DNA from 3 places in the Streptomyces sp. NPDC045470 genome. Region 1 is predicted to be linked to each of the others. Evidence: riboswitches for the same ligand, from Rfam matches in the RefSeq annotation. Region 1 holds a riboswitch; each other region holds the start of a gene.

What was found. A riboswitch is a leader RNA that binds a small molecule or an ion and turns the genes downstream of it on or off. The one in region 1 is predicted to bind cyclic di-AMP.
Positions count from the first base shown of each region.
Region 2: another riboswitch for cyclic di-AMP. It lies ahead of AB0A97_RS30410 (peptidoglycan DD-metalloendopeptidase family protein); the one in region 1 lies ahead of AB0A97_RS16895 (transglycosylase family protein).
Region 3: another riboswitch for cyclic di-AMP. It lies ahead of AB0A97_RS36460 (C40 family peptidase); the one in region 1 lies ahead of AB0A97_RS16895 (transglycosylase family protein).

Region 1 covers NZ_JBEZAN010000004.1:565,296-575,274, forward strand. Annotated here, with positions in the region: gene AB0A97_RS16865 (nucleoside triphosphate pyrophosphohydrolase) at 1-400, shown strand, start outside; gene AB0A97_RS16870 (MFS transporter) at 346-1,611, opposite strand; gene AB0A97_RS16875 (LysR family transcriptional regulator) at 1,773-2,735, shown strand; gene AB0A97_RS16880 (DUF6479 family protein) at 2,844-3,242, shown strand; gene AB0A97_RS16885 (cytochrome P450) at 3,360-4,625, shown strand; gene AB0A97_RS16890 (transglycosylase family protein) at 4,849-5,862, shown strand; cyclic di-AMP (ydaO/yuaA leader) riboswitch at 6,073-6,285, shown strand; gene AB0A97_RS16895 (transglycosylase family protein) at 6,287-6,985, shown strand; gene eno (phosphopyruvate hydratase) at 7,424-8,710, shown strand; gene AB0A97_RS16905 (septum formation initiator family protein) at 8,862-9,311, shown strand; gene AB0A97_RS16910 (DUF501 domain-containing protein) at 9,411-9,956, shown strand; gene AB0A97_RS16915 (Ppx/GppA phosphatase family protein) at 9,953-9,979, shown strand, end outside.
Region 2 covers NZ_JBEZAN010000014.1:123,962-133,940, reverse strand. Annotated here, with positions in the region: gene AB0A97_RS30425 (GNAT family N-acetyltransferase) at 1-2,028, opposite strand, end outside; gene AB0A97_RS30420 (HPr family phosphocarrier protein) at 2,413-2,694, shown strand; gene AB0A97_RS30415 (GntR family transcriptional regulator) at 3,054-3,746, opposite strand; gene AB0A97_RS30410 (peptidoglycan DD-metalloendopeptidase family protein) at 3,976-4,773, opposite strand; cyclic di-AMP (ydaO/yuaA leader) riboswitch at 4,787-4,941, opposite strand; gene AB0A97_RS30405 (pitrilysin family protein) at 5,296-6,663, opposite strand; gene AB0A97_RS30400 (pitrilysin family protein) at 6,684-8,021, opposite strand; gene AB0A97_RS30395 (DNA topoisomerase IV subunit A) at 8,270-9,979, shown strand, end outside.
Region 3 covers NZ_JBEZAN010000023.1:37,676-47,654, reverse strand. Annotated here, with positions in the region: gene AB0A97_RS36500 (adenosylmethionine--8-amino-7-oxononanoate transaminase) at 1-1,167, opposite strand, end outside; gene bioB (biotin synthase BioB) at 1,160-2,467, opposite strand; gene AB0A97_RS36490 (8-amino-7-oxononanoate synthase) at 2,614-3,870, shown strand; gene AB0A97_RS36485 (DUF397 domain-containing protein) at 3,894-4,145, opposite strand; gene AB0A97_RS36480 (helix-turn-helix transcriptional regulator) at 4,155-5,048, opposite strand; gene AB0A97_RS36475 (ATP-binding protein) at 5,359-5,787, shown strand; gene AB0A97_RS36470 (hypothetical protein) at 5,815-6,417, opposite strand; gene AB0A97_RS36465 (DUF6328 family protein) at 6,595-7,203, opposite strand; gene AB0A97_RS36460 (C40 family peptidase) at 7,336-7,809, opposite strand; cyclic di-AMP (ydaO/yuaA leader) riboswitch at 7,813-7,977, opposite strand; gene AB0A97_RS36455 (hypothetical protein) at 8,449-8,754, opposite strand; gene AB0A97_RS36450 (ATP-dependent Clp protease proteolytic subunit) at 8,762-9,397, opposite strand; gene AB0A97_RS36445 (hypothetical protein) at 9,879-9,979, shown strand, end outside.

The DNA of each region.
Region 1 (9,979 bases):
CGAGCCGTTCTCCGTCGACGACGTGGCGGGCACGATCGTGGAGAAGCTGATCCACCGCCATCCGCACATCTTCGGCGAGGACGAGGCGCACACCCCCGAGGACGTCAAGGAGCACTGGACGCGGACGAAGGCGGCCGAGAAGCAGCGCGCCTCGGTCACCGAGGGCATCCCGCTCGGCCAGCCCGCCCTGGCGCTGGCCGGCAAGCTGGCCTCGCGGGCGCGTGCGGCCGGTATCGACGCCCTCCCGGCGGGCGAGGGCATCGGGTACGAGCTGCTCGCTCTCGCCGTACGGGCCGAGGCTGCCGGCACGGACCCCGAGACCGCGCTGCGCGCCGCCGCCCGCGCCTACCGGGACGTGATCCGCTCCGCCGAGGAGGCTGCCTCCGGCGCCGGGGACTGAGCCCTGGACCGGGCGCCCCGGTTCCGCAGCCGATCGGCCGTCCAGACGGCGGCCACGGCCGCGCTCACCGCCGCGCCCACGCCGCACACCCCGGCCCAGCCGGCCGCGCCCCATACCGCCGAGGTGAGCGCCGAGCCGGCCGCGCCGCCGACGAAGTAGCTGGTCATGTAGGCGGAGTTGAGGCGGTTACGGGCCTCCGGGCGCACCGCGTAGACCAGGTTCTGGTTGCTGATGTGCACCGCCTGCACCGCCGCGTCCAGGACGACCACCCCGGCCAGCAGGGCCACCAGCGACCAGGCACCGCCCGCGCCCCCGGCCGCCAGCAGCGCCCAGGAACCGAGCAGCAGGAACGCGCCCGCGCCGGTGACCCGGTGGGCCAGCCCCCGGTCGGCCAGCCGGCCGGCGGCCGAGGCGGACAGCGACCCGGCCGCGCCCACCAGGCCCAGCAGCCCGATCGCCGTCTCCGACCAGCCGTAGGAGGGGCCGGACATCAAGAAGGCCATCGCCGTCCACAGCACACTGAACGCGGCGAAGGACAGCGCGCCGAGCGCGGCCCGCCGGCGCAGCACCGGTTCCTGCCCGAAGAGGGCGAGCGTGGAGCGGATCAGCGCGGGGTAGCGCAGTCCGGCGCCGGTGTGCAGCGCGGGCAGCCGCAGCCGCAGCAGTACGGCCATCAGCAGCATCAGGCCCGCGTTGACCCAGTAGACGGTGCGCCAGCCGCCGAGGTCGGCCAGCAGCCCGCTGGCCGTACGGGCCAGCAGGATGCCCAGCAGCAGCCCGGTCATGACGGTGCCGACCGTACGGCCGCGTTCGGCGGGCGGGGCGAGGGAGGCCGCGTACGGGACGACCACCTGGGCGGCGACGGAGGTCAGACCGGTGAGGGCGGTGCCGACCAACAACAGCGTCCCGTTGGGGGCGCTCGCCGTCACGGTCAGGAAGACCGCGGTGGCCGCGGTCAGGCCCACCGCCAGCCGCCGCCGTTCCAGCAGGTCACCGAGCGGCACGAGGAACAGCAGCCCGAGCCCGTAGCCGACCTGCGCGACGGTCACCACCAGCGCGGCGGTGGCCGCCCCCAGGTGGAGGTCGTGTCCTATGACGTCCAGCAGCGGCTGGGCGAAGTAGTTGCCCGCCACCGACAGGCCGGTCGCCACGGACATCAGCAGCAGCGTGCCGCGCCCCAGCCCGGGATGCCCCTCTACCTGGGAAGCCATCGGGTCCCTTTCTCCATGACGCGTCACCCGTTCGGTGGTGCTCGGACCCTCAGCCTCCGCCGCGCCGGACGATGAGTCCAACACATAGTTTTCATCGCATCCATCGCGAAACACGATGGATGCGCTCCGCCGGCCGTTCCCGGCTGGCTACGCTCCCCGCCATGGAGCTGCAACAGATGCGGTACGTGGTCGCGGTCGCCGAGACCGGCGGCTTCACCCGCGCCGCCGAACGCTGCCACGTCGCGCAGTCCGCGCTCAGCCACCAGATCGCCCGCCTGGAGAAGGAGCTGGGCGCCCGGCTCTTCCACCGGACGAGCCGCAGCGTGCGGCTGACGGCCGCGGGGGAGGCGTTCGTGCCGGCCGCCCGGCAGGCGCTGGAGGCGGCCGAGCGGGCCCGCGCCGAGGTGGAGGCGGCAGTCGGCGAGGTACGCGGCCGGTTGGCAGTGGGGGCGATCTCCACCGTCGCGGCCGTCGACCTGGCCCGCGAGCTGGGCGCCTACCGCGCCCGCTACCCGCAGGTGCGCATCAGCCTGCGCACGGAGATGAGCGAGCAGCTCATCGACCAGGTCCGGCAGGGCTCGCTGGACGTCGCCTTCGTCGGCCTGGTGCCCGGCGCCCGCAGTCCGGGCGTACGGGAGCGGGCCCTGGCCCACGGCGAGCTGGTCGCCGTCGTACCGCCGGACCACCCGCTGGCGGGCCGGGAGTGGACGGACCTGCGGCGGCTGGCCGAGGAGACCTTCGTGGACTTCACGGCCGGGTCGGCGGCGCGCCGCCAGCGGGACGAGGCGTTCCGCGCGGCGGGCCTGACGACCGAGGTGGCCTTCGAGGTGACCACCGTGGAGTTCCTGGCCAAGCTGGTCCGCGCCGGGCTCGGCATCGGCATGGTGCCGCTGGCGTTCGCCGCGGAACTGACCGGGCTGAGCGTGGTGCGCGTCCCCGACGCGCCCGCCCGGGTCGAACGCGTCGTCTGGAGCGCCCGCGGGCCCTCCCCGGCGGCCGCGGCCTTCCTCGACGCGCTGGGCGTGGACCCTTCCGAGCCGGACCCGGGCCCTGCCGTACGCGGGCCGGACCCGGACCCCGTCGTACGCCGGCCGGACCCGGGATCGGCCGTACGGGGGACATGAGCCCGTACCCCGAGCCGGTGACCAGGGCGTTCGCACGGGTGGCGGCCTCCGGGGCGGGCGCCGTGGCCGCCCGCGCATCGTCCCCGCCCACCCGGGTACCCGGGTCCAATGGCAGCAACGATCGCTTCGACCACACCGGCCCAGGACGTGACCTCCGTCCAGCAGGCCGTGGACTTCACGCGGGACATGGTCGTCGGCACCGGTCCGCTGATCGCCGGGATCGTCATCGTCGCGGGGCTGATCCTCGCCGTGGTCTACGGCAGGCGCCGCCGGGACCGTGAGCCCGACCCGCCCGAGCCGGAGACCCAGCCGACACCGCCCAAGAACCCGACCGGGTACGAGAGCGAGCTGCGCGACCCGAACGAGGTGCCGCGCGACGGCGACCACCGGCTGACCCCGCACGAACTGCCGGACTACGGCAACGCCCCCACCCGGCACGGCGACGACCAGGACCGGGAGCGCAAGCGCTGGCAGGACGGGCACAGCGGGTCCTTCGGCGGGGGTTAACGTCGAGGGGTGCGCCCGCAGACCCCTCTCCCCGCCGAATCTCCCGCCGACCCCGCTGCCGGTCTCCCCGCCGGCGAGCGGCCCGCCGACCCCTCCGGGGCCGGGCCCGCCTGCCCCGTGACCGGCCCCGCGGCCGCCCCCGCCTGCCCGGAACTGTTCACCTGGGAGTTCGCCTCCGACCCGTACCCGGCGTACGCCTGGCTGCGCGAGCACGCGCCCGTACACCGGACACGGCTGCCCAGCGGCGTCGAGGCCTGGCTGGTGACCCGGTACACGGACGCGCGGCAGGCGCTCGCCGACACCCGGCTGTCGAAGAACCCGGTGCACCACAGCGAGGCCGCGCACGGCAAGGGCAAGGTCGGCATCCCCGGCGAACGCGGCGCGAACCTGATGACCCATCTGCTCAACATCGACCCGCCGGACCACACCCGGCTGCGCCGGCTGGTCTCCAAGGCGTTCACCCCGCGCCGCATCGCCCGGTTCGCGCCGCGCGTACAGGAACTGACCGACGCGTTCATCGACTCCTTCGCGGAGCGCGGCGAGGCCGACCTCATCCACGAGTTCGCCTTCCCGCTGCCCATCTACGCCATCTGCGACCTGCTCGGCGTCCCGCGCGAGGACCAGGACGACTTCCGCGACTGGGCCGGGATGATGATCCGGCACGGCGGCGGGCCGCGCGGCGGCGTCGCCCGGTCGGTGAAGAAGATGCGCGGCTACCTCGCCGAGCTGATCCACCGCAAGCGCGAGTCGCTGGGCGACGAAGGCGCCGACGACCTGATCTCCGGCCTGATCCGCGCCTCCGACCACGGCGAGCACCTGACCGAGAACGAGGCCGCCGCGATGGCCTTCATCCTCCTGTTCGCCGGCTTCGAGACCACCGTCAACCTCATCGGCAACGGCGTGTACCAGTTGCTGCGCCACCCCGAGCAGCGGCAGTTGCTCCAGAAGGCCGCCGCCGAGGGCGACGAGGAGCTGCTCGCCACCGGCGTCGAGGAGCTGCTGCGCTACGACGGCCCGGTCGAGCTGGCCACCTGGCGCTTCGCCACCCGGGACCTCACCCTCGGCGGGCAGCGGATCGCCGAGGGCGACCCGGTCCTGGTCGTCCTGGCCGCCGCCGACCGCGACCCCGGGCGTTTCCCGGGGCCGGACGTCCTGGACCTGTCCCGCCGCGACAACCAGCACCTCGGATACGGCCACGGCATCCACTACTGCCTGGGCGCGCCGCTGGCCCGCCTCGAAGGGCAGACCGCGATAGCCACCCTGCTGAACCGGCTGCCGGACCTCCGGCTCGGCGCCGACCCGGACGAACTGCGCTGGCGCGGCGGACTGATCATGCGCGGGCTGCGGGCCCTGCCGGTGGAGTTCACCCCCGTACAGAGATGACGCGGTACCCGTACACGCGGTTCCGCGCACCCGCTGTACATGACATCCCGTCAGGCCGTGACCTGCGCGTGATCTCCGCTACACCGGCTTGTGACGGACGGGCCGTCCCGCTACTTTCAACCGTTTGAAAGGCCGGGGCGGGCGGCGCGGCAGCGCACGGGCCACGCAGCCGACGGTGCCGGCCTCTCGACGACAACTCAACCGCCGCTCGAAAGGCAACCGCATGCGCTCCGGGAACGGCCGTCACCGACGCCCCCGCCAGGCTCCGGCCATCTTCGTCACGGCGGGAGTCGCCGGCGGCGCCCTCGCCATGCCCCTGCTCGCCGCGAGCAGCGCCAACGCCGCCGACGCGGCCACCTGGGACCGCGTCGCGCAGTGCGAGAGCAGCGGGGTGTGGAGCGCCAACGCCGGCAACGGGTTCTACGGCGGGCTCCAGCTCACCCAGGAGATGTGGGACCGCTACGGCGGCCCGTCGTACGCCTCGCGCCCCGACCTGGCCAGCCGGTCGCAGCAGATAGCCGTCGCCGAGTCGATCCTCGCCGCGCGCGGCCCCGACACCTGGCCGAGCTGCGCGGTGAACGCGGGGCTCAAGCAGGGGGGCAGCGGGCCGGACGTCGACCCGGGCGGTACGGCGACGCCGTCCCCGGAGCCCTCCTCGCCGTCCCCGTCCACCCCGCCGCCCTCGTCCGAGCCGTCCAAGCCGTCCAAGCCGTCCGGGACGCCGGGATCCGGCGGTACGCGCACCCCGGAGCCGAAGCCGTCGCCCACCGGTCCGGCCGGCACCCCGGACCCGTCCCGTACGCCGGATCCGTCCGGCACGGGCCGTACGCAGGACCCGTCGCGGCCCACCGGCCCGGCCACCCCGGACGACGGCGCCTCCACGAGCCCCACCGCGCCCCCGTCGCAGGGCAAGCACCGCGGCCGGCCCGCCGAGCAGCCCGGCACGGGTGCGGGTACGGGCGCGGACACGGGTGCCGGCGGGGGCACGGGCTCCGGCGACGCGGGCCGGTCCGGCGGGGGGCACCCCTCGCGGGGCGGCGACGCGCACCGTACGGACCCGGGCGCGCCGGGCGACTACACCGTGCGGCCCGGTGACAACCTGTCAGTCATCGCGGCGGACCGCGGGGTCACCGGGGGCTGGCCGGCGCTCTACGCGGCCAACAAAGGCGTCATCGGGGGCGATCCGGACCTTATCCACCCTGGTCAGCGCCTTGAGCTCGGAGACCAGCAGGGATAGTTCGCAGGTATTTGCCCGCTTTGGTGAAAGTGAGACATGGATCTCGTTCGGGACCGCGGTGACCGTCCCGTCCGTTGTTTCCAAACCTGCGGCGACCTGCGGAAATGTGATGATCCTGTGATGTCTGGGGGTCAACTGGCCTCAGATGTAGGGGTTTGAACCCGCGGGGTGTTCCTGTTTACCGTCTTCATCGCTCGCCAAAGCGGGCCCTTCGATCGCACGCCGAATCCTGCCGGTGGTCGGAGGTCACTCGACGCGAGAGCGCCGAAGGCAGGAGCGGGGGACCCAAGGTAAGCGCCGGCCCCGCCCGCGGAAGCGGGTCCAACCGGCTAGGGGTGAAGCCATGTGTGAAGCACACACGGCCGGGCAACTCACATGGCCCGAACCCGACAGCTCACCTCGCAGGCGTCGGTGAGGAACAACCATGCTGAACACCAAGGGCAAGCACCGTCGTCCCTCCAAGGCCGTCCGCGTCGCCACGCTGGCGGGCGTCGCCGGTGCCGCTGTGGCCGTCCCGCTGATGGGCGCCACCTCTGCCTCCGCCGCGGGCAACAACTGGGACGCCGTCGCCCAGTGCGAGTCCGGTGGCAACTGGTCGATCAACACCGGTAACGGCTACTACGGTGGCCTGCAGTTCTCGAACTCCAGCTGGGCCGCCGCCGGCGGTACCCAGTACGCCCCGCGCGCCGACCAGGCCAGCAAGAGCCAGCAGATCGCCGCGGCCGAGCGCCTGCTCGCCATCCAGGGCCCGGGTGCCTGGACCTGCGCCGGCGGCCACCTCGGCCAGGGCAACGCGAACGCCAAGGCCGACGGCGGCTCGTCGCAGGGCAGCAGCTCGCACAAGTCGTACAAGTCGAAGCGCTCCTACTCCGCCCCGCAGAACACCTCGCGCTCCGAGGCCCGCAAGCAGGGCGAGGAGCTGGCCCGCAAGACCCCGGCCCCGGCCCAGAAGTCCACGCCGAAGTCGAACCCCGAGGGCAACTACACCGTGAAGTCCGGTGACACCCTCGCCAAGATCGCCGCTTCCCACGGCAAGAACTGGAAGTCGGTCTACGCGAACAACAAGTCCGTCATCGGCGGCAACCCCAACCTGATCTTCCCGGGCCAGAAGCTGGCCGTCTGAGCCGGCTCCGGTCCTGAGAGATCCCGGGTGACCGTGGCACTCCGTACGTACGGCGGTACGTACGGGCGGCCCGGCTCCCCGGAAGCCGCTCACCCCGGGAATCCGCTCTTCCCGTGAGACTGCCCCGTCACGGCGCCTGTCCCCCGCAGGCGCCGCGGCGGGGCTTCTCCCGTTCCCCGGCCCCCCGGGCCACGAGCCCCGGCCGGGCCCGTCCAGGACCCGCCCAGGGCCCTGGAGGCCACCGTCCCGGCCGCTCCGCCGGACCCGCCCCGCCCCCGTCCGCCGACTTCTCCCTTCAGCGAACATTGCACCCATACGTCCCGTGAACAGGGCCTTTGTGGGTGTATTCGGCCCGAGGGCCGGGCTGGCGGCGAGCGGAACCCCCGGAGGCCGTTAGGCTCGTGCTGCAGAACTCCAGACACCCATGAAGGAGACAACGTGCCGTCCATCGACGTCGTCGTAGCTCGCGAGATCCTCGACTCGCGAGGCAACCCCACGGTCGAGGTCGAGGTCGGCCTCGACGACGGCAGCACCGGCCGTGCCGCCGTCCCGTCCGGCGCCTCGACCGGCGCCTTCGAGGCCATCGAGCTGCGCGACGGTGACCCGGCCCGCTACCAGGGCAAGGGCGTGGAGAAGGCCGTCCTCGCGGTCATCGAGCAGATCGGCCCGGAGCTCGTCGGCTACGACGCCACCGAGCAGCGCCTGATCGACCAGGCCATGTTCGACCTGGACGCCACCGACAACAAGGGCTCGCTCGGCGCCAACGCCATCCTCGGCGTCTCCCTGGCCGTCGCGCACGCCGCCTCCGAGGCCAGCGACCTGCCGCTGTTCCGCTACCTCGGCGGCCCGAACGCCCACGTGCTGCCGGTCCCGATGATGAACATCCTGAACGGCGGCTCGCACGCCGACTCCAACGTGGACATCCAGGAATTCATGATCGCCCCGATCGGCGCGGAGTCCTTCTCCGAGGCGCTGCGCTGGGGCACCGAGGTCTACCACACCCTCAAGAAGGTCCTGAAGGGCAAGGGCCTGGCCACCGGCCTGGGCGACGAGGGCGGCTTCGCCCCGAACCTGGGCTCCAACCGCGAGGCCCTGGACCTGATCCTCGAAGCGATCAAGGAAGCCGGCTACACCCCCGGCCAGGACATCGCGCTGGCGCTCGACGTCGCCGCCTCCGAGTTCTACAAGGACGGCGTCTACGAGTTCGAGGGCGAGCAGCGCACCGCCGAGCAGATGACCTCGTACTACGAGGAGCTCGTCGCCGCCTACCCGCTGGTCTCCATCGAGGACCCGCTGTTCGAGGACGACTGGGCCGGCTGGAACGTCATCACCGAGCGCCTGGGCTCCAAGGTGCAGCTGGTCGGCGACGACCTGTTCGTCACCAACCCGGAGCGCCTGGCCCGCGGCATCGAGGAGAACTCGGCCAACGCCCTGCTGGTCAAGGTCAACCAGATCGGTTCGCTGACCGAGACCCTGGACGCCGTCGAGCTGGCCCAGCGCAACGGCTTCAAGTGCATGATGTCGCACCGCTCCGGCGAGACCGAGGACGTCACCATCGCCGACCTGGCCGTCGCCACCAACTGCGGCCAGATCAAGACCGGCGCCCCGGCCCGCTCCGAGCGCGTCGCCAAGTACAACCAGCTCCTGCGCATCGAGGAGATCCTCGACGACGCGGCGGTCTACGCCGGCCGCTCCGCCTTCCCGCGGTTCCGCGTCGCGGACTGACCGGCACGAGCGGGGGCTGAAGCCCCGCGGGCCGCGAACGGCCCCGGAAGCCGTGAATACGTACGTCCCCGGCAGCGGTCCCGTACCGTTGCCGGGGACGTACGTGCTGCGGGCCGGGCCGTCCCGGGCCCGGTGATCCAGGGGAGGCGACGTGTCCGCGGAACGGTTCTCCACCGCGACCCGGCTCAAGGCGCTCGGCGAGCAGGCCGCCGCCCGCGTCCAGAGCGCCGGCCGGCCCCGCCGGGGCCGCCTGACCGGCCGTGCGGCGCTGCTCGCGCTGGTGCTGTGCTCCCTGGTCGTCGCCCTCGCGTACCCCACCCGGCAGTACATCTCGCAGCGCGCCGAGATCGCCGACCAGCGCCGCCAGGCCGCCGAGGCCCAGTTGCGCGCCGACGAGCTGCGCGACGAGAAGGCCCGCTGGCAGGACCCGGAGTACGTACGGCAGCAGGCGCGGCTGCACCTGCACTACGTCCGGCCCGGCGAGACCGGCTTCATCGTCCAGGACGGGTCCGGCACGGGAAAGCGGCGCACCGGCCGGGCCGCCACCGAAGATCCCTGGTACGACAACATCTGGAACGGCCTGGACGCCGCCGACAAGTAGCCTGTCCCGTGCGCGCGCCCGGCCCGGCCCGCCGTACGGCGCCGCCGTCCTCCACCACCGCCACGACCGAAAGCACCCACGTCCGTGTCTGAACACCTCATGCCCCCGCCGCAGACCGAGCGCACCGAGCCCACCGACGCGGACATCGCGGCCTTCAAGGAACAGCTCGGCCGCCCGCCGCGCGGCCTGCGCGCCATCGCGCACCGCTGCCCCTGCGGCCAGCCGGACGTCGTCGAGACGGCCCCGCGCCTGGAGGACGGCACCCCCTTCCCCACGCTCTACTACCTCACCTGCCCGCGCGCGGCCTCCGCGATCGGCACGCTGGAGGCCAACGGCGTGATGAAGGAGATGACCGAGCGGCTGGCCACGGACCCGGAGCTGGCCGACCGGTACCGGGCCGCCCACGAGGACTACATCCGCCGCCGGGACGCCATCGAGGAGCTCAAGAACTTCCCGAGCGCGGGCGGCATGCCCGACCGGGTCAAGTGCCTGCACGTCCTGGTCGGCCACTCGCTCGCCGCCGGCCCCGGCGTCAACCCGCTCGGCGACGAGGCGCTGGCGATGCTGCCGGCGTGGTGGCGCAAGGGCCCCTGCGTGACCCCCTGCACGGACACCACCGAGGACGAAGGAGACCCGACCGCATGAAGCGCGTAGCGGCCGTCGACTGC
Region 2 (9,979 bases), on a different contig from region 1:
CGTGGCGGGGGCCAGTGGGGCTTCGGTGGCGTCCTCGGGGGGCGCGGGGGCGTGCGGGCGGGTCGAGGCGCCGCCGGGAGACGGCGAGGCGTCGTGGGAGGGCTGCGGGACGTTCCGGGACGGCGTCAGGGCGTCGCCGGACGGCGGCGGGGCCGCCAGCGCGTCGGCGAGGGCGTCCATGGCCAGGTGTACGACGGTGACCGGCTTGGCGGGCGCGGCGGACGAGGCCGCTTCGCGCAGCGCCGCGGCGAGGTCCGCGCCCTCGCCCGGGGAGGCCACGCCCTCCTCCCCCACCCAGGGAATGGCCGTGACGACGACGGCGTCGCAGAGCCCGTTGGCCAGGGCGGCGGACAGCGCCGTACGGAAGTCCTCGGGGGTGGCCGCGGCGGCGAGGACGTGCGGACGCAGCGGGCGCAGTCCTTCGGTGAGGCAGGCGTCGTACGTCAGCAGGGCCAGGGACTCGCTGTTGCCCAGAATGGCGACGCGCGGGCCGTCCGGCAGCGGCTGGGAGGCGAGCAGCAGCCCGGCGTCGATCAGCTCGGTGACCGTGTCGACCCGGATCACGCCGGCCTGGCGCATCAGGGCGGAGACCGTGCTGTCGGGGATGCGGACCGTGGGGACGGTGTGGCCGAGCGGCGCGGTGCCGGTGTGGCGGGCGCCCTTGGCGACGACGACGGGCTTGACGGCGGCCGTACGGCGGGCGAGTCGCATGAATTTGCGCGGGTCGCCGATGGACTCCAGGTAGAGGATCGCGACGTCGGTGGCGGGGTCGTCGTACCAGTACTGGAGCAGGTCGTTGCCGGAGAGGTCGGCGCGGTTGCCGGCCGACAGGAAGGTGGAGATACCGGCGATCGAGCCGTCGCCGGGGCCGCGCCGGTGCAGGCCGCTGAGCAGGGCGATGCCGATCGCACCGGACTGTGTGAACAGGCCGATGCGCCCGGCGCCGGGCATCTGGGGGGCGAGCGAGGCGTTCAGCCGGACGTCCGGCGCGGTGTTGACCAGGCCGAAGGCGTTCGGCCCGATCAGCCGCATGCCGTACGAGCGGGCCTGGCGCAGCAGGGCGCGCTGCCGCTCGCGCCCCTCGGGGCCGGACTCGGCGTACCCGGAGGAGAGGATCACCAGGCCGCGTACGCCGTGCTCGCCGCAGTCGCGGACCACGTCGGGGACCTGGGCGGCGGGGACGGCGAGCACCGCGAGATCCACGGGCTCGGGGATCTCGGGCACCGAGCGGTGACCCGGCACCCCTTCGGGGTCGAGGAGGGCGCCGCCCTCGGGGAAGGCGTGGTTGACCGCGTACACCCGGCCCGGATAGCCGGAGTCGAGGAGATTGCGCAGGACGGAGCGGCCGACGCCGCCGGGGGCGCGGCCGGTGCCGATGACGGCGACCGAGCCGGGCGCCAGCAGGCGCTGCACGGAACGGGCCTCGGCGCGCTGCTCGCGGCCGCGCATGACGGCCATGGACTGCTCGGTGGGCTCCAGGTCGAACTCCAGGCGCACCACGCCGTCTTCGAAGGTGCGCTGCTGGGTGTACCCGGCGTCCGTGAAGACCTTGATCATTTTGGTGTTGGCGGGCAGCACCTCGGCCGCGAACCGACGGATGCCGCGCTCCCGGGCGACTGCGGCGATGTGCTCCAGGAGGGCGGAGGCCACCCCGCGGCCCTGGTGGGCGTCCTGCACCAGGAAGGCGACCTCGGCCTGGTCGGCGCCCGGTTCCTTGGCGGGGCGGCCACGGTCGTCGATGCGGTCGTAGCGGACCGTGGCGATGAACTCGCCGCCCACGGTGGCGGCCAGGCCCACCCGGTCGACGTAGTCGTGGTGGGTGAAGCGGTGCACGTCGCGGTCGGACAGGCGCGGGTAGGGCGCGAAGAAGCGGTAGTACTTCGACTCGTCCGAGACCTGTTCGTAGAACGAGACCAGGCGCTGCGCGTCGTCGGGGGCGATGGGACGGATGCGCGCGGTGCCGCCGTCGCGCAGCACGACATCGGCTTCCCAGTGGGCCGGGTAGACGCTGTCCGACGGGCTCTGCATGGGGGACAGCGTACGACCCGCCACCGACAACCGGCTCGGTGTGCGGGCCCGTGCGGGCCGGGGCAGGCTGGGCCGGGGCGGTCGGTCCCGGACGGAGGGGGCCGGGCGGGTCCGGGCGGTGGGCCCGGTCGGCGGGTCCGGACGGTGGGCGGGTCCGGACGGTGGGCAGGTCCAGACGGTGGGCAGGTCCAGACGGTGGGCCCGGAGGTCCCGGACGGCGTGGTCCCGGATGGCGGACGGTACGGGCGTACGCCGACGACCCGCCGGTAGCGTGCCTCCGGCCTGCGAAAAGCGCCGCCTACGGCGCCGCCGCGGGCTGCCGGAGCACTCCCGGCGACATGAGACACTGGTCTAGACAACCGTTACGACTTGAAGGGCAACACCATGGCTGAGCGCCGCGTCAATGTCGGTTGGGCCGAGGGTCTGCACGCCCGCCCCGCCTCGATCTTCGTCCGTGCGGCCACCGCCGCCGGGGTTCCCGTGACGATCGCGAAGGCCGACGGCAACCCGGTCAACGCGGCCTCCATGCTGGCCGTGCTGGGCCTGGGCGCCCAGGGTGGCGAGGAGATCGTGCTGGCCTCCGACGCCGAGGGCGCCGACGCCGCGCTCGACCGCCTCGCGAAGCTGGTCGCCGAGGGCCTTGAGGAGCTCCCGGAGACCGTCTGAACCGCTTCGCGGGTCACTGTGTTCGCGGCTCCGCCGCGGTAGCCGGGTCACCGGCGCCGGGGCGGGGCCGTTTTTCGTGCGGTGCCGTACGCCGCGACCGGCAGGCGGCGACCGGGAAAATTCGCGCGCCATCGCTCCAGGGCATGCCATCACTAAGGGATACGCCGAGCAATCCCCCTCCGCGTCGCCATCCCGATCCCTCTGGGGTTCTTCCGCTCCCCCTGCGCACTCCTCGCGGCAATCAACCCGCGCCTGACGGGATTCCCGCTTTCCCGCGCTTTTCGCAGCCCGCAGCGCCGCATCGAAACCCGCGCCATTCCTCCGGCGAAATCCCCTACCGCTTGTATACGGCCCGCCCGTTAATTCCGTTCGCGCGCCGTGTTTACGGGCTGTTTCGAACTCCTCACCGTCGGCCCGGGGACCACCGGACGCAGCCGGTACGCCGGGCGCGAGCGCTCGATGTGCGCCGCCATCAGGGCGCGGGCCCGCTCGGCGTCCCCGCGGCTCACCGCGTCCAGCACCGCCCCGTGCTCCTCCCAGGAGCGCTCGTCGCGGGCCGGGAGGTCGACCACGTACATCCAGTCGATCTTGCGTCGTACCTGGGTGAGCAGCGCCGCCAGGCCCGTGCTGCCGGATGCCTGGGCGAGCGTCTCGTGGAACCAGCCGTCGAGTTGGCGCAGCTCGGCGCGGTGACCGTGCCGGGTCCGCTCACGGCCCAGCCGCACGACGCCGCGCAGCACCTTGAGATGGGCCGCGGTGCGGCGGGTGGCGGCGCGGGCGGCGCCGAGCGGCTCCAGCAGCGCCCGGATGTCCAGGGCGTCGGCCGCTTCCCGTTCGGTCGGCTCGGCCACGCAGGCACCCGCGTGGTGCCGGATGACGACGAAGCCCTCCGACTGCAACGTACGCAACGCCTCTCGCACGGGAACGCGGGAGACCCCGTAACGACCGGCCAGCATTTCCTCGATCAGGCGGCTGCCCGGCGGGAGAACGCCGGATACGATGTCGCCGCGGATCGCCGTGCACACCACGTGCGCGGAAAGGGGACCTCGCATCGCCTGCGCCTCCACCGTAATCCGCTGGGAACTTCCGGAATTGCCGCCGGACGGCGACTTTCGAGTGACTCTATGCGACAGGAACCGGATATCCGACGGCCATGGCACATTCATGGATATTTTTTGGCCAGGTGCCGCGCAGGCGGAAACGCAGATGCCCCGGCCACGAGGGCCGGGGCATCATACGGGGGACGGGTGCGACGGGAGTGACGAGCGGGACGGATGTCCGTCAGACGTTCACGCCGTGCGAGCGCAGGTAGGCGACCGGGTCCATGTCCGAGCCGTACTCCGCCGAGGTGCGGGCCTCGAAGTGCAGGTGCGCGCCGGTGGTGTTGCCGGTGTTTCCCGACAGGGCGATCTGCTGGCCCGGGGTGACGGTCTGGCCGACCGAGACGTTGATCGACGACAGATGGCCGTACTGGGTGTAGGTGCCGTCGTTCATCTTGATGACGACGTTGTTCCCGTACGCGCCGCCCCAGCCGGCCTCGACAACGGTGCCCGAGCCGACGGCGTGGACGGTGGTGCCGGAGGAGGCGTGGAAGTCGATGCCGGTGTGGCTGCCGGAGGACCACAGGCCGCTGGACGCCTTGTAGCTGGTGGAGACGTAGGAACCGTCGACGGGCGCGACGTACATGAGCAGGCGCTTGCGCTCGGCCTCGCGGGCGGCGCGCTCCTTGGCCTCGCGCTCCTTCTTGGCCTCGGCCTCGGCCTGGCGCTTGGCCTCCTCGGCCTGCTTGCGCGCCTCGGCCTCGGCCTTGGCCTGCGCGGCGGCGGCCTCGGCGGCCTCCTGCTGCGCGTCGGCCTGCGCCTCGATCTGCTCGGCGAGCTCGTCACCGAGGACGACGGCGTGGTGGAGGCCGGTGTCGTGGTTGCTCGCGTCGTCCGGGTTGCCGACCGCCAGGGCCGGGGAGGCGACGGAGGCGATGACGCCGGACGCGGCGAGCGTGGCTATGCCGGCGAGGTTACGGGTCGTCCGCGCGCTGCGGCTCGGACCACGGTGCTTCCCGGTGGCACGGGTGAACGCCATGGGCTGGCTGTGTCCTTTCCTTCCCTCTCGCCTACCGGGTTAGCTGACGGGTTCGGAGCAGGAAGGTCTCCTACGGGCACCTCCGGGAAGGCGTCCGATTCACCCCAGGGGACATGGGTCCCCGGCTCCCCTGGCTCGCGCCGTACGGGGACTCGGCGATGACTGTCCGTGCCGCGGTTGCGGCGGTGATCCTGCGGACAGCCGGATCGACGCTAAACGCGGCAACTTTCAATCGGCAAACAGAACCCCGATTTTGTGCCGTACGCCACACGGGCACCCTGCAACCACCCCCAACAATTGGGACATAAAGAAGATCCAGTGGCGCCTGCGCACCACTGGATCCCCTATGTGACCGTTCGTCACACGCCCGGGTCACGGGCCGTCAGCCACCGCCGGCCCTCACCGGCAGCCGTCGGCCACCACCGGACGGAGGCTGTCCGCCCCGCGCCGAAGACGTGCCGGTGTGACGCGTCGGCGTGACGTGCCGAAGTGACGTGCGGCGTGACGTGCCGGTGACGCTCCTCAGCCCTTGACGACCGTCACCTCTCCGATGCCGAGCGCCTTGACGGGCTCCTCGATCTCGGCGGCGTCACCCACCAGGACCGTCACCAGCCGGTCGACCGGGAAGGCGTTGACGGCCGCGGCGGTCGCCTCGACCGTGCCGGTCCGCGCCAGCCGCTCGTACAGCCGGGCCTGGTAGTCGTCCGGAAGCTGCTGCTCGACCTGGTCCGCGAGGGTGCCTGCGACGGCCGCCGCGGTCTCGTACTTCAGCGGCGCGACCCCGACGAGGTTCTGTACGGCCACGTCGCGCTCGGCGTCCGTCAGGCCCTCCACCGCGAGGGTGCGCAGCACCTTCCAGAGGTCGTCCAGCGCCGGACCGGTGGAGGCGGTGTCCACCGAGCCGCTGATGGCGAGCATCGCGGCGCCGTCGCCGTCGGCCGAGGAGCGCAGCACCTGCCCGAAGGAACGCACCCCGTAGGTGTAGCCCTTCTCCTCGCGCAGCACCCGGTCCAGGCGGGAGGTGAGGGTGCCGCCCAGGCAGTACGTGCCGAGCACCTGCGCGGGCCAGACGCGGTCGTGCCGGTCGGCGCCGATCCGGCCGATCAGCAGCTGGGTCTGGACGGCGCCGGGGCGGTCGACGATCACGACACGGCCGGTGTCGTCGGCGGTGATCGGGCTGGCCTTCACCGGTTCGGCGGGCGACCCCGTCCAGGCGCCGAGGGTCTCCGTGAGGGCCGCGTCCAGGTCGACGCCGGTGAAGTCGCCGACGACGACGGCGGTGGCCGTGGCGGGGCGTACATGGGCCTCGTAGAAGGCGCGCACGGCCGCCGCGTCGATCCGGGTGACGGTCTCCTCGGTGCCCTGGCGCGGCCGCGACATCCGGGAGTCGGCCGGGAACAGCTCCTTGGACAGGGCCATCGCGGCGCGCCGGGCCGGGTTGGCCAGCTCGTGCGGGATCTCGTCGAGGCGGTTGTGCACCAGGCGCTCGACCTCGCCGTCCGGGAAGGCGGGGGCGCGCAGGGCGTCGGCGAGCAGGCCGAGGGCCTTGTCCAGCCGGGAGGCCGGGACCTCCAGGGACACCCGGACGCCGGGGTGGTCGGCGTGCGCGTCCAGAGTGGCGCCGCAGCGCTCCAGCTCGGCGGCGAACTCCTCGGCGTCGTGTTTGTCGGTGCCCTCGGACAGGGCGCGCGCCATGATCGTGGCGACGCCGTCCAGGCCCGCCGGCTCGGCCTCCAGGGGCGCGACGATGTCGACCTCGACGGCGACGACCTGCTGGCCGGGGCGGTGGCTGCGCAGGACCGTGAGGCCGTTGGGGAGCTGTCCGCGCTCGGGGGCCGGGAAGGCCCACGGCTTGGGGTCGCCGCCGGCCGGCTGCGGGTGGAAGGTCATCGTGCTGCTGACGGCGTCACTCACTGGGCCGCCTCCTCGTCGTTGTCCTCGGCGGCGGTCGGCTCGGTCGGCTCGTACACGAGCACCGCGCGGTTGTCGGGGCGCAGCCGGGCCTTGGCGACCTCCTGCACCTCCTGCGGGGTGATCTCCAGGACGCGCCGCACGGCGGTCAGGGCGAGCTGCGGGTCGCCGAACAGGACCGCGAACCGGCACAGTTCGTCGGCGCGCCCGGCGGCCGTGGCGAGGCGGTCCAGCCACTCACGCTCCAGCTGGGCCTGCGCGCGCTCCATCTCCTCGGGGCTCGGCCCCTCGTCCGCGAAGCGGGCCAGCTCCTCGTCCACGGCCCTCTCGATCTCCGGCACCTCGACGCCGCCGGAGGTCTTCACGTCCAGCCAGCCCAGCGAGGGGGCGCCGGCCAGCCGGAGCAGGCCGAAGCCCGCCGCCACGGCCGTACGGTCACGGCGCACCAGGCGGTTGTACAGCCGCGAGGACTCGCCGCCGCCGAGCACCGTCAGCGCCAGGTCGGCCGCGTCGGCCTCACGGGTGCCGTCGTGCGGCAGGCGGTAGGCGGCCATCAGGGCACGGGAGGGCACGTCCTCCTCGACGACCTCGCGCAGCTCCTTGCCGATGACCTCCGGGAGGGAGCCGTCACGCGGCGGCTGCTTGCCCTCGTGGCCGGGGATGGAGCCGAAGTACTTCTCCACCCAGGCGAGGGTCTGCTCGGGGTCGATGTCGCCGACGATCGACAGCACCGCGTTGTTGGGCGCGTAGTACGTACGGAAGAAGGCCCGCGCGTCCTCCAGGGAGGCGGCGTCCAGGTCGGCCATCGAACCGATGGGCGTGTGGTGGTACGGGTGTCCCTCCGGATAGGCCATGGCCGTCAGCTTCTCGAAGGCCGTGCCGTAGGGGACGTTGTCGTAGCGCTGCCGGCGCTCGTTCTTGACGACGTCGCGCTGGTTCTCCAGGGACTCCTCGTCGAGCGCCGTCAGCAGGGAGCCCATGCGGTCGGCCTCCAGCCACAGCGCGAGCTCCAGCTGGTGGGCGGGCATGGTCTCGAAGTAGTTGGTGCGCTCGAAGCTGGTGGTGCCGTTGAGGGAGCCGCCGGCGCCCTGGACCAGTTCGAAGTGACCGTTGCCCGAGACCTGGGCGGAGCCCTGGAACATGAGGTGCTCGAAGAGGTGGGCCAGGCCCGTACGCCCCTTGACCTCGTGGCGCGAGCCGACGTCGTACCAGAGGCAGACCGCGGCGACCGGGGTCAGGTGGTCTTCGGAGAGCACCACACGCAGGCCGTTGGCCAGCCGGTGCTCGGTCGCTGTCAGGCCGCCGGAGCCGGCTTGTTCTGTGGCCGTGTGACCCATGGGCATGTACGTCCCTTCGATCCGCTTGCGAGAAAGTTCTGTCACTGTATGCAAGCGTGCCGAGCTATGGCGAAGTTCCCGGCCGGGCTGCCTCGTACGAGCGGACTTCGCGGTGACCTCGTCCGGGGCCCTGGGGAGGGTCGCGGTCGGCGTTGTCAGTGGGGCGGGCCACAATGGTCCGCGAAAGACCCGAACGTTGATCCCGCATCGGCAAGCAGCAGGACGCAAGCGAAGGAGCCGCAGCCGCGATGGCCCGCCGTAGCACGAAGACCCCGCCGCCGGACGACTTCGAGGAGAGGATCCTCGACATCGACGTCGTCGACGAGATGCAGGGCTCCTTCCTTGAGTACGCGTACTCGGTCATCTACTCCCGCGCCCTCCCGGACGCCCGCGACGGCCTCAAGCCCGTACACCGCCGCATTCTCTACCAGATGAACGAGATGGGGCTGCGCCCCGAGCGCAGCTACGTCAAGTGCGCCCGCGTCGTCGGCGAGGTGATGGGTAAGCTCCACCCGCACGGCGACGCCTCCATCTACGACGCCCTGGTGCGGATGGCGCAGCCCTTCTCCATGCGGCTGCCGCTGGTGGACGGCCACGGCAACTTCGGCTCGCTCGGCAACGACGACCCGCCCGCCGCCATGCGGTACACCGAGTGCAAGATGGCCTCGGCGACCTCCCTGATGACGGAGTCCATCGACGAGGACACGGTCGACTTCGCACCGAACTACGACGGCCAGGAGCAGGAGCCGGTCGCCCTGCCGGCCGCCTACCCGAACCTCCTCGTCAACGGCGCGTCCGGCATCGCGGTCGGCATGGCGACGAACATGCCGCCGCACAACCTCGGCGAGGTCATCGCCGCCGCCCGCCACCTCATCAAGCACCCGAACGCCGACCTCGACACGCTGATGAAGTACGTGCCGGGCCCCGACCTGCCGACCGGCGGCCGGATCGTGGGCCTGGGCGGCATCCGCGACGCGTACGAGTCGGGACGCGGCACCTTCAAGATCCGCGCCACGGTAGCGGTGGAGAACGTCACCGCCCGCCGCAAGGGTCTGGTCGTCACCGAACTGCCGTTCGCGGTCGGCCCCGAGAAGGTCATCTCCAAGATCAAGGACCTGGTGGGCGCGAAGAAGCTCCAGGGCATCGCGGACGTCAAGGACCTCACCGACCGCGAGCACGGCCTGCGCCTGGTCATCGAGATCAAGAACGGCTTCAACCCGGAAGCCGTCCTGGAGCAGCTCTACAAGCTCACGGCCATGGAGGAGTCCTTCGGCATCAACAACGTCGCGCTGGTGGACGGCCAGCCGCTGACGCTGGGCCTCAAGGAGCTGCTGGAGGTCTACGTCGACCACCGCTTCGACGTGGTGCGCCGGCGCAGCGAATTCCGCCGCACCAAGAAGCGCGACCGCCTCCATCTGGTCGAGGGCCTGCTCACGGCTTTGATCGACATCGACGAGGTGATCCGCCTCATCCGCTCCAGCGAGAACAGCGCACAGGCCAAGGAGCGGCTGATGGACCGCTTCGCGCTGAGCGACATCCAGACGCAGTACATCCTCGACACCCCGCTGCGCCGCCTGACCAAGTTCGACCGGATCGAGCTGGAGTCGGAGCGCGACAAGCTCAAGGCGGAGATCGAGGAGCTGACCAAGATCCTCGAATCGGACGCCGAGCTGCGCAAGCTGGTCTCCGGCGAGCTGGCCGCGGTGGCCAAGAAGTACGGCACGGAGCGGCGCACCGTCCTGCTGGAGTCGGCGGGCGCCCCGGTGGCCGCGATGCCGCTGGAGGTCGCCGACGACCCGTGCCGGGTACTGCTGTCCTCCACGGGCCTGCTGGCCCGTACGGCCAACGGCGAGGTCAATTTCGACGCGGAGGCCAAGCGCGTCAAGCACGACGTCATCGTCTCCGCGGTGCCGGCCACCACGCGCGGCGAGGTGGGCGCGGTGACGTCCACCGGCCGG
Region 3 (9,979 bases), on a different contig from region 1:
CGCCATGTCCACCTCACGGTCGAGCTGAAGGACACCGATCGCGCCCAGGACCCGTACGTCCCGCACCCCTTCGACGGCGGTGGCGTCGGCGAGGCCGTCCCGCAGTCCGGCCTCGATCCGCTTGACCTCCTGTGCCCAGTCCTGGGACAGCAGCAGGTCCAGCGAGGCGTTGGCGACAGCGGCGGCCAGCGGATTGCCCATGAAGGTCGGCCCGTGCGCGAGCACCGGCACCTCGCCCCGGGAGATCCCGTCCGCCACGGCCGGCGTGCACAAGGTCGCCGCCATGGTCATGTACCCGCCGGTCAGGGCCTTGCCGACGCACATCACATCCGGTGTGACGCCCGCGTGCCCGGCGGCGAACAGTGATCCCGTACGGCCGAAGCCGGTGGCGATCTCGTCGAAGACCAGCAGGACGCCGTGCTCGTCGCACGCCTCGCGGAGCACCCGCAGGTAGCCGGGGGAGTGGAAGACCATGCCGCCCGCTCCCTGGACCACCGGCTCCACGACGACCGCCGCCAGTTCGCCGGCGTGCCGTGCGACCAGCTCGCGCAGGTGCGTCTCGTACGCGGGGTCCGGCGGGGCGTCGAACCCCGGAGGCGGCGCGTCCGCGAACAACTGCCGGGGCAGGGCACCCTGCCAGAGCTCGTGCATCCCGCCGTCCGGGTCGCACACCGACATCGGCTGCCAGGTGTCGCCGTGGTAGCCGCCGCGCCAGGTCATCAGCCGCTGTTTGCGCGGTTTTCCGACCGAGCGCCAGTACTGGAGGCACATCTTCACGGCGACCTCGACCGACACCGAGCCGGAGTCGGCGAGGAAGACGTGCTCCAGGCCGTCCGGGGTGATCTCCGCCAGCCGGGCGGCGAGCCGGACGGCCGGCTCGTGGGTGAGCCCGCCGAACATCACATGGCTCATCCGGTCCAACTGGCCGCGGGCGGCCTCGTTGAGCACGGGGTGGTGATAACCGTGCACCGCCGACCACCAGGACGACATTCCGTCGACCAATTCGGTCCGGCCTTCGACCGGTTCGGCCAGCCGCAGTCGTACGCCGGATGCCGACGCGACGACCAGCGGATCGTCCCGGCCGGGCATCGGGCCGTACGGGTGCCAGACGTGCTGCCGGTCGAGGGCCAGCAGTTCGGGGACGGAGAGCTGCGCGGCCTCAGGCATTCGGCGGCAGCTCCGTACCCGCGCCGCGACGGCGTACGGAGACCAGGTCCGTACGGGCCTCACCGGCCGGGGCGGCAGCCGTGGCGGGAGCGGCGGAGGGGACGCCGGCCGGTGCCTCCTCGGTCCGTGCCTCTACGGCCTGTGCCCCTTCGGCCCGCGCCTCTTCGGGCTGCGACGGGGCGGTCCCGGCGTCCGCACCGGCCCGCTCGGCCGGTTCCGCCGCCGCGTCGCCGTCCCCGCACGGCCCGCAGCCGCCCCCTCCGTGGCCGCCGCAACCGCCGCCCGTGAGCGCCCCCGCGCGGTGCTCCGGCAGCGTGGTGGTGTCCGTACCCTCCACCTCGAAGCCCGCGTCGGCGATCATCGCCAGGTCGTCCTTGCCCGCCTGGCCCTCGCTGGTCAGATAGTCACCGAGGAAGATGGAGTTGGCCAGGTGCAGCGCCAGCGGCTGCATCGACCGCAGGTGCACCTCGCGCCCGCCGGCCAGCCGTACCTCCACGTCCGGGCAGACGAAGCGGACCATCGCCAGGATGCGCAGCGCGCGCTGGGGCGTGAGGTTCCACTCCTTGGCCAGTGGGGTGCCCTCGAAGGGGATCAGGAAGTTCACCGGCACCGAGTCGGGGTCCAGCGCGCGCAGCGCGAAGACCACGTCGACCAGGTCCGCGTCGCTCTCGCCCATGCCCGCGATCAGACCGGAGCAGGCGGACAGCCCCGCCGCCTGTGCCTGTTGGACCGTTTCGACCCGGTCGGCGTAGGTGTGGGTGGTGGTGATGTCCCCGTAGGTGGCCTCGGAGGTGTTGAGGTTGTGGTTGTAGGCGTCCGCGCCCGCGGCCCGCAGCCGGGCCGCCTGGCCGTCCGAGAGCAGGCCGAGGCACGCGCACACCTCGACGCCCTCGTTCTGCTTCTTGATGGCGGCGATGGTCTGCGACACCCGGTCCACGTCCCGGTCCGTCGGCCCGCGGCCGCTGGCCACGATGCAGACCCGCTTGGCGCCGCCGGCCACCCCGGCCGCGGCCGCCTCGGACGCCTGTTCCGGCTTGAGCCAGGTGTACTTGAGGATCTCGGCCTTGGAACCGAGCCGCTGGGAACAGTACGAGCAGTCCTCGGGGCACAGCCCCGACTTCAGGTTGACCAGATAGTTCAGCTTCACCCGCCGCCCGAACCACCGGCGGCGTACCTTTCCGGCCGCGGCCACCACGTCGAGCAGGTCGTCGTCGGACGTCGCCAGCACGGCGAGCGCCTCTTCGCGGGTCGGCGTTTCGCGCCGCAGCCCCTTGTCCACCAGCGTTGTCAGCAGATCCATGGCGACGATCCTGGCGTACGCCCACGGCCCGCGACCATGGAGGAACCCAACAAGGGCGCCGATCCGGGGTGTGTGCATGGCCACACCGTAGGACGGTGTAACGACCGCTAACGTCTATCGACAGCCCACAAACACCAAGGAAGCTGATGCATCAGGACGACCCCGCGCCGCCCCTGCTCCGCGACGTGCCGGCGCCGCCCCACGACGGGCCCGCCGGGACACCCGCACCGGGGCGCGGCTCCGGGCCGGGCGCCGACGCGCGCACCGCCGCTTTCGGCTGGATCGATGCGGCCCGCGAACAGCGCCGCCGGGCGGGACTCGTCCGTACGCTGCGGCCCCGGCCCGTCGAGTCGCCGCTGCTGGACCTGGCGAGCAACGACTACCTCGGCCTGGCCCGGCACCCCGAGGTCACCCGCGGTGCCGCGCAGGCCGCGCACCGCTGGGGCGCCGGCGCCACCGGTTCCCGGCTGGTGTCCGGCAGCACCGAGCTGCACGCCCGGCTGGAGGCCGAACTCGCCGAGTTCTGCGGCTTCGAGGCCGCCCTGGTGCTGTCCTCCGGCTACGCGGCCAACCTCGCCGCCGTCACCGCGCTCGGCGGCCCGGGCGGCCTGATCGTCTCGGACGCGGGCAACCACGCGTCGCTCATCGACGGCTGCCGGCTCGCCAGGGCCAGGACCGTCGTGGTCCCGCACTCCGAACCGGACGCGGTACGCAAGTCCCTGGACGGGCACGCCGGCCCGGCGCTCGCCGTCACCGACTCCGTCTTCTCCGTGGACGGTGACGCCGCGCCCCTGCGGTCCCTCGCCGACGCCTGCCGTGCGCACGGCGCGGCCCTGCTCGTCGACGACGCGCACGGGCTGGGCGTCCTCGGCGACGGAGGGCGCGGCGCGGTGCACGCGGCCGGGCTGGCCGGGGACCCGGACGTGGTCGCCACCGCCACCCTGTCGAAGTCGCTCGGCAGCCAGGGAGGTGTGGTCCTCGGCCCGGCCCGGGTGATCGAGCACCTGGTCAACACCGCACGGACGTTCATCTTCGACACCGGCCTCGCCCCGGCGGCGGCCGGCGGCGCCCGGACGGCGCTGCGCCTGCTGCGGCGCGAGCCGGAACGCGCCACCCAGGTCCGCGCGGTGGCGGCGGAACTGCACCAGCGGCTCAGCGCCGCGGGGCTGACGGTCGTCCGCCCGGACGCCGCGGTGGTGTCCGTACGGGCGCCCTCGCCGGAACTGGCCGTCCGGTGGGCCGCCGACTGCCGGGACGCGGGCCTCGTGGTCGGCTGCTTCCGGCCGCCGTCCGTACCCGACGGCATCTCCCGGCTGCGCCTGACCGCCCGCGCCGACCTGTCCCCCCGGCAGGCGAGGGAAGCGGTCCGGACCGTCGTACGGACGGCGCCGGCCACCGGCTAGGGTCGGTCACCGGCTGGGGCGGGTCATTCGGGTCCGGCTCGTCCGACCTTGGCGAAGCCGCTGTCGGCCAGTCCGTCGACGAAGGACCTCCAGGCCGCCGTGGTGAACAGCAGCGCCGGGCCCGCGGTGTTCTTGGAGTCGCGTACGGCGAGCAGGCCGGAGCCGACGCGTGCCGTTTCGACGCAGTTGTTCATCGCGGTGCTGTGGCTGCTGCGTCGCCATAGCGCGCCGCGCGGCACGGTGCGGACCGGGTCGTGCCCGGGTGGAAGTGACATGGTGCCTCCTCAGACGCCGGAGCCGGCCCATGAGGTCTCGGCGATCCGGGCGATGAATTGCGCTGACTTGTCGCACGAGAGGGCGCGCCCCCGCAGCATGTCGAACGCATCGCTGTACGCCCTGAGGTCTGCTTTCTGCTCCAAGTAGAGGCTACTCGTCAAATGGTCGAGAACAACCACATCTAAGTCAGAAGTGAGCGGAAATGAGAAGATAACGAAAGGGCCGGTGATGCCGATGTGCACACCGGATGCGAAGGGCAGTACCTGGAGTCGCACATGCGGCAATTGCCCCACGTCCAGAATGTGCCGGAGCTGCGCGGCCATCACCCCGGGCGGGCCGACCTCCCGGCGCAGTACCGCCTCGTCCAGCACCGCGCACAACTCCAGCGGCCGCTCACCGCGCAGCACCTCCTGGCGGGCGACGCGCACCTCCACCAGCTCCTCGACCTGCTGCGCCGGCAGGTCCGACAGCGTGGCGCGGGTCACCGCCCGCGCATAATCCGGCGTCTGCAGCAGGCCCGGCACCACCGTCGTCTCCAGCGTGCGCGCCCGGGACGCCCCGTACTCCAGACTGATGAAGTCCCGGTACTCCGGCGGCAGCAGGTCGCGATAGGTGTGCCACCAGCCGTGCCGCCCGCTGTCGCCGTCGCCGTCCTGTCCGCCGTTCCCGCACAGCGCCGCCAGCAGCGCGCGCAGCTCGGTGTCCCGCACGCCGTACGCGTCCAGCAGCAGTTCGACGTCGGCCGGCCGGGCACCGCTGCGCCCGGTCTCGATGCGGCTGACCTTGGACTGGTGCCAGCCGACCAGCCGCGCCGCCTCGCCGCTGGTGAATCCGGCCAGTGTCCGCTGACGCCGCAATTCCGCGCCCAGCTTGCGGCGGCGCACCGCGGGCCCGTACCGCATACCGCTCCCTCCGTACTTCTCCCCGGGTGCGCCGCGGATGCGCCCGCTCCCAGATGGCCGGTTCCGATCCGACAGTGTGCCGCGCAAATACGGTCTCGCGTAGCAGAGTTCACCGCTTCGGGCGACAGATATATGCACTTCTTGGTGGATGACGCGTCACCGTCGCAGCAAGAGTGGCAGGCTGGCGCAGAGCAGCAGTCCGAGGCCGGAGCCGAAGGGACCGGAAAGGGCCCGGGAGGCCGCACGCGATGGCGGCTTCCTCCGGCGGCGGGCCGGAGTCGAGCCTCGGTGGGAAAGGGACGGCGTCGCGATGGCAGACCACCAGGAATCCTCACTCACTCTGCCCAGCGCACCGGTGTCGGTGGCGGAGGCCCGCAGGTACGTCATGGACGTCCTGGCCGAATGGGGCCTGCCGGACGGGACGGAGCCGGCCGACACCGTACGGCTGATCGTCTCCGAACTCGCCACCAACGCCGTGCAGCACACGTTCGGGCAGTCACCGGCCTTCACCGTCGACGTCCGGCTGGACCGCGACGAGCGGCTGTGGATCGGCGTCACCGACGATCATCCGCGCTGGCCGAAACGGCTGCCGGCCGCCGTGCAGCAGGACAACGGCCGGGGCATGGTGATCGTCCGCTTCCTCGCCGCCGAGTCCGGTGGGCAGGTGACGGTCGAACCCACCGCGGCCGGGGGGAAGACCGTTTGGCTCACGTTGCCGTGGAAGCCGTTCCTGCCCTGAAGAAGGAATCGGTCGGCGTCGGGTTCGTCAGGGCTTGGTGAGGAAGCGCGGTCTGCGGCGGCGGCCCGTACTGCAGGCGCAGCCCACGCCCTCGTCCCGCACCTGCCGGTAGGTGGGGCTGGTCGTACGGCCGCAGCGGGCACAGTGGCACGGCCACGGCTCGTAGGCGCCGGGACAGGGGCCCAGCGGGGTCAGCCCCGCGGCGTGCATCACGCGTTCGGCGACGGTGGCCGGGCCAGGGGCGTTCGGTGGCGGCTGGAGCGGCGGCGGCGGGACGGCCGGGGGCAGGGATGCTGCGGGAGGCGTGGGAGGTGCCGGTGCTGCGGGGGTCGGGGGAGGTACCGATACTGCGCCGTTGGCGGGGGATGCCGGGCCTGCGGTCGCGGGGGCCTGCGGTCCCGCGGGGATGATCGTGCCCATGGGGGCGGCCGGGCCAGGGGTAGCCACCGAACCCCCGCCCGCCCCGGCGCCGAGGTCGCCGGGGTGCCACTGATGCAGGCAGGCGGCGCACCACCACAGCAGTTCGCCGGCGCCGTAGACACCCTCGTCCTCCCACAGCACGTCCGTGCTGCCGCAGGCCGGGCAGGGGGTGGCGGGGGAGCGGCGGCGCAGAAGTCCGCGCAGGTTCACGAGTCGGTCCTGGTGTGCGTGTGCTGGGGCAGGTGCCTGTGCATGGGTCTCCTCACGTGCTGAGGAGACTCCATCGGTTCTCCGTCGTCAAAGCAAGGACGACCAGGTCACAAAAGATCCCGACGGCGCCGCCCCCGGAGCGCCGCACCGGGAGGCCACCCCCGGGCCTCCCGGTGTTCAGGAGGACGCGTCGCGATCCGGCGGCTTGAGGTGCCCGTTCCGGTGACCCAGTACGCGGGGCAGCAGTGCCCACAGGCCGCCGCACGTCACCAGCGTCACCGAACCCGCCACCACCCCCGCCCCGCGCCCCAGTACGACGTCGACGACGAGGAGCACGGCACCGGCCAGCGCCAGTGCGAGGACCGCCATCCCGGCTGCCGTCAGCCGCGCGGAGACCTCCACGATCAGCCCCTTCGCGCGCCGCCGGAACAGCACCCGGTGCACCGCGGCGGGCGCGGTGAGCAGCAGCGTCGCCAGTACCGCCAGCAGTAACGTGCCCACGTAGAAGCCGCGTTGCGTGGTGTCCAGGGACACAAATCGCGGGGTGAACGCCAGGGTGAGCAGGAAGGCGAACAGGATCTGCACACCGGTCTGCAGGACGCGCAGCTCCTGGAGCAGTTCGCCGAAGTTGCGGTCGTAGCGTTCCAGAGGCGTCTCGTTGCGGTCCGCGTACCCGGTGTACCGGGCGGAACCGCGCGGCCGGGGCGGCTCGGACGTTTCGCTCGTTCCCGGCAGTTCGGGGTGGCCTGGCAGTTCGTCGCGGTGGTCGTCGGTGAGGGGGGCCATTGCGTGCGGGTATCCGCCGACGCGTTGATCACTCCTCGAAGGCGCACGCGTGTGCGCGAGTTCGCGCCCGCGTTCGCGCCCGCGCGCGGACGGTGCGGGGCTCGTGGCCGCACGGGGGCCCCTCGCGCGCGGTCAGCGCACCCGCCCGTACGAGACGCTGCGTGACCAGATGCGTTCCAGCCGCACCACGGTGCCGGGCTTGGGCGCGTGCCAGATCTTGCCCTTCCCCGCGTAGATGCCCACGTGGTAGATGCCCCGGCGGGAGTGGAAGAAGACCAGGTCACCGGCGCGGCGCGAGGACGCCGACAGGTGCCGGGTGCGGTTGTACTGGGCCGCCGCGGTGCGCGGCAGCCGCTTCCCGGCCCGCTTGAACGAGTACAGCGTCAGCCCTGAGCAGTCGAAACGGTGTGGACCGCTGGCTCCGAACTTGTAGGGCGCCCCCTTCTTGGAAGCGGCGATCCGCAGTGCCGAGGCCGAGGTGGACGCGGCGGCCGCGTCCTCGGTGGCTCCTGGTACGACCAGTGTCCCGCCGACCGTGGCGAGGGCGATGAAGGAGATCACTCCGGCCCGCGCCAGCAGAGGGGAAGCGGTGGTACGCGCAGTCATGCGCAACCCTTCGTCAGCCGCCTGCGAAGGAGTGCCTGTCGGGTTCGGGCAGGCGAAGATGCCCGGTCGTGTCGACGACTTCACCCCAAGGGGCCGTCCGGCCGTGGTGGCCGGCGGTCCCGTCGTGCTCGGGTCCTCCGCTCCTGCCGGTCCAGGCGCATCGACCAGACATCCGGTACGGCGGCAGGATTGGGCGTCCGCCCGGACCGCCCCACCGCTGTGGCGGGGGCTTGTCGTCGAAGCGATCGTTGCGCACCTCACGCCCGGATTCCGAGCAGAAACGGCTGTATGTGACGTTGGTCACGCCTGCGCCATTCGGGTGGACGGGCGTCGTTCCGTGGGAGGCCCGCGACGGGTGAGGACCCGCGTACCAGCCCCGGAACGTCACGTTCCGGGCGACACGTACGTACGCCGCGCAAGCCGTGTGGCGCAGCACGCGGCCCCGTGGCTACGCCGTTCGGGCGAGCCCGATCGGGCTTCGTGTCGCCGAACGGGTGGGCCCTTGCGGTGCTCCGGCACCTCCTGGCCGCCCTGTCACCCTTGCCCGGCGCGTGTCGCGCGGGGCGGGTGGGGGTGCTGGTGCGCCGGAGGTGCGAGGGGAGAGCACTCGTGCCCCCGCCCGGGCGGGGGCACGGCGCGTCAACTTCGCGGCGGAGGTACGGAGATCAGCCGCGCGCGGCGCTCGCCGTCCAGTACGCGCAGGGCCTGCGCCAGGGTTCCCGCGTGCAGTTCGCTCTCGCCCCGGTCGTGCATCAGCGCCAACGCGTCCCGCAGTGCGGTGGTCTTGCCGACCAGGGCCTGTGCGGCACGGAGGCTGCCGTACGTGTCCGTGCCGCGGGCGGGGTTGATGCGGCCCAGCAGGTCCAGGACCGCCAGGTAACTGTCGACGACCTCGCCCTCGGCGCGCGTCAGCGCGGGCAGCGGCGGCAGTTCGGGTGGCCACATACCGGGCTCACCTCGCGCCCGGTGTCGCGGGGTGCTGCTTGCGGCTGCGGGTCAGCCCGTCGATGAGGCCGTACTCCATGGCGGCCTCGGCGCTGAAGACCTTCTCGCGTTCGAGGTCTTCGGTGATCCGCTCGGGGGACTGGCCGGTGTGCCGTACGAGCAGTTCCTCCAGCAGCGCCCGGGTGCGCAGCAGTTCGTCCGCCTGGATGCGGAGGTCGTCGGCCTGCCCCTGCACCGGCTCGTCGAACGAGGGCTGGTGGACGAGGACACGGGCGCCCGGCAGGGCGAGGCGCTTGCCGGGCGCGCCGGCCGCCAGCAGGACCGCGGCGACGGAGGCGGCCTGGCCCAGGCAGACCGTCTCGACGTCGCAGCCGACGAACTGCATCGTGTCGTAGATCGCGGACATCGCGGTGAACGAGCCGCCGGGGGAGTTGATGTAGAGCGAGATGTCCCGGTCGGGCGCATCGTGATCCAGGTGCATGAGCTGGGCGATCACGTCGTTGGCCGCGGCGTCGTCGACCGGGGTGCCCAGGAAGACGATCCGCTCGCCGAGCAGCTTGGAGTACGGGTCCATGGTCCGGGCCCCGTAGGAGGTGCGTTCGGTGAACTCCGGGAGGACGTATCGGGCCTGGGGGCCGTTCATGGGGAGCTCCTCTTCCCTGAGCGTCTGTAAAAAATGTACAGGACGTACGTAGGGCTAGATGGGAGCACGTTCCGCCGGGTGAAAGCAATGCCTTCGGTGGGTACGGATCGGGTCGCTCGCTGAGAGCGAAAACCCCATGAGGCGTCAGATACCCCCGCGGACCCGCAAGGTGACAGGACGTAAGGCCGCGTCTCCGGGGCGCGCCCGGGGGCGCGCCGCCGGTGCAGCGTTCCGGCCGAAGTTCCCCGGGCGCTCCGGTATCGGCCCGGCGTGCGGTGTGCCGGACCTCCTCCGCCGCCCCACGCGTCCGCTGCCGCAGCCCCATCGGGCAGCACGAGGCGACACCTGGCGCGCGGGTCCCTGGCCAAAGGGGCCCTTGCGGAATCCGCCCGTACGGAAAGCGCCGTTCCGCCCCGGAGCGCCCGGGTACCCGCCGGGCGGACCCGAGCTCCTCGGGCCGAATCGAGTCCAGGAGGACGCGATGGCTACCGCTTCATCCGCCGGATATCCGGAATCCGGCCGCTCCCGGGCGGCCGGCGCCGAGCGGCACACGAGCGCGGAGACCAAGCCCGCGTTCAAGAG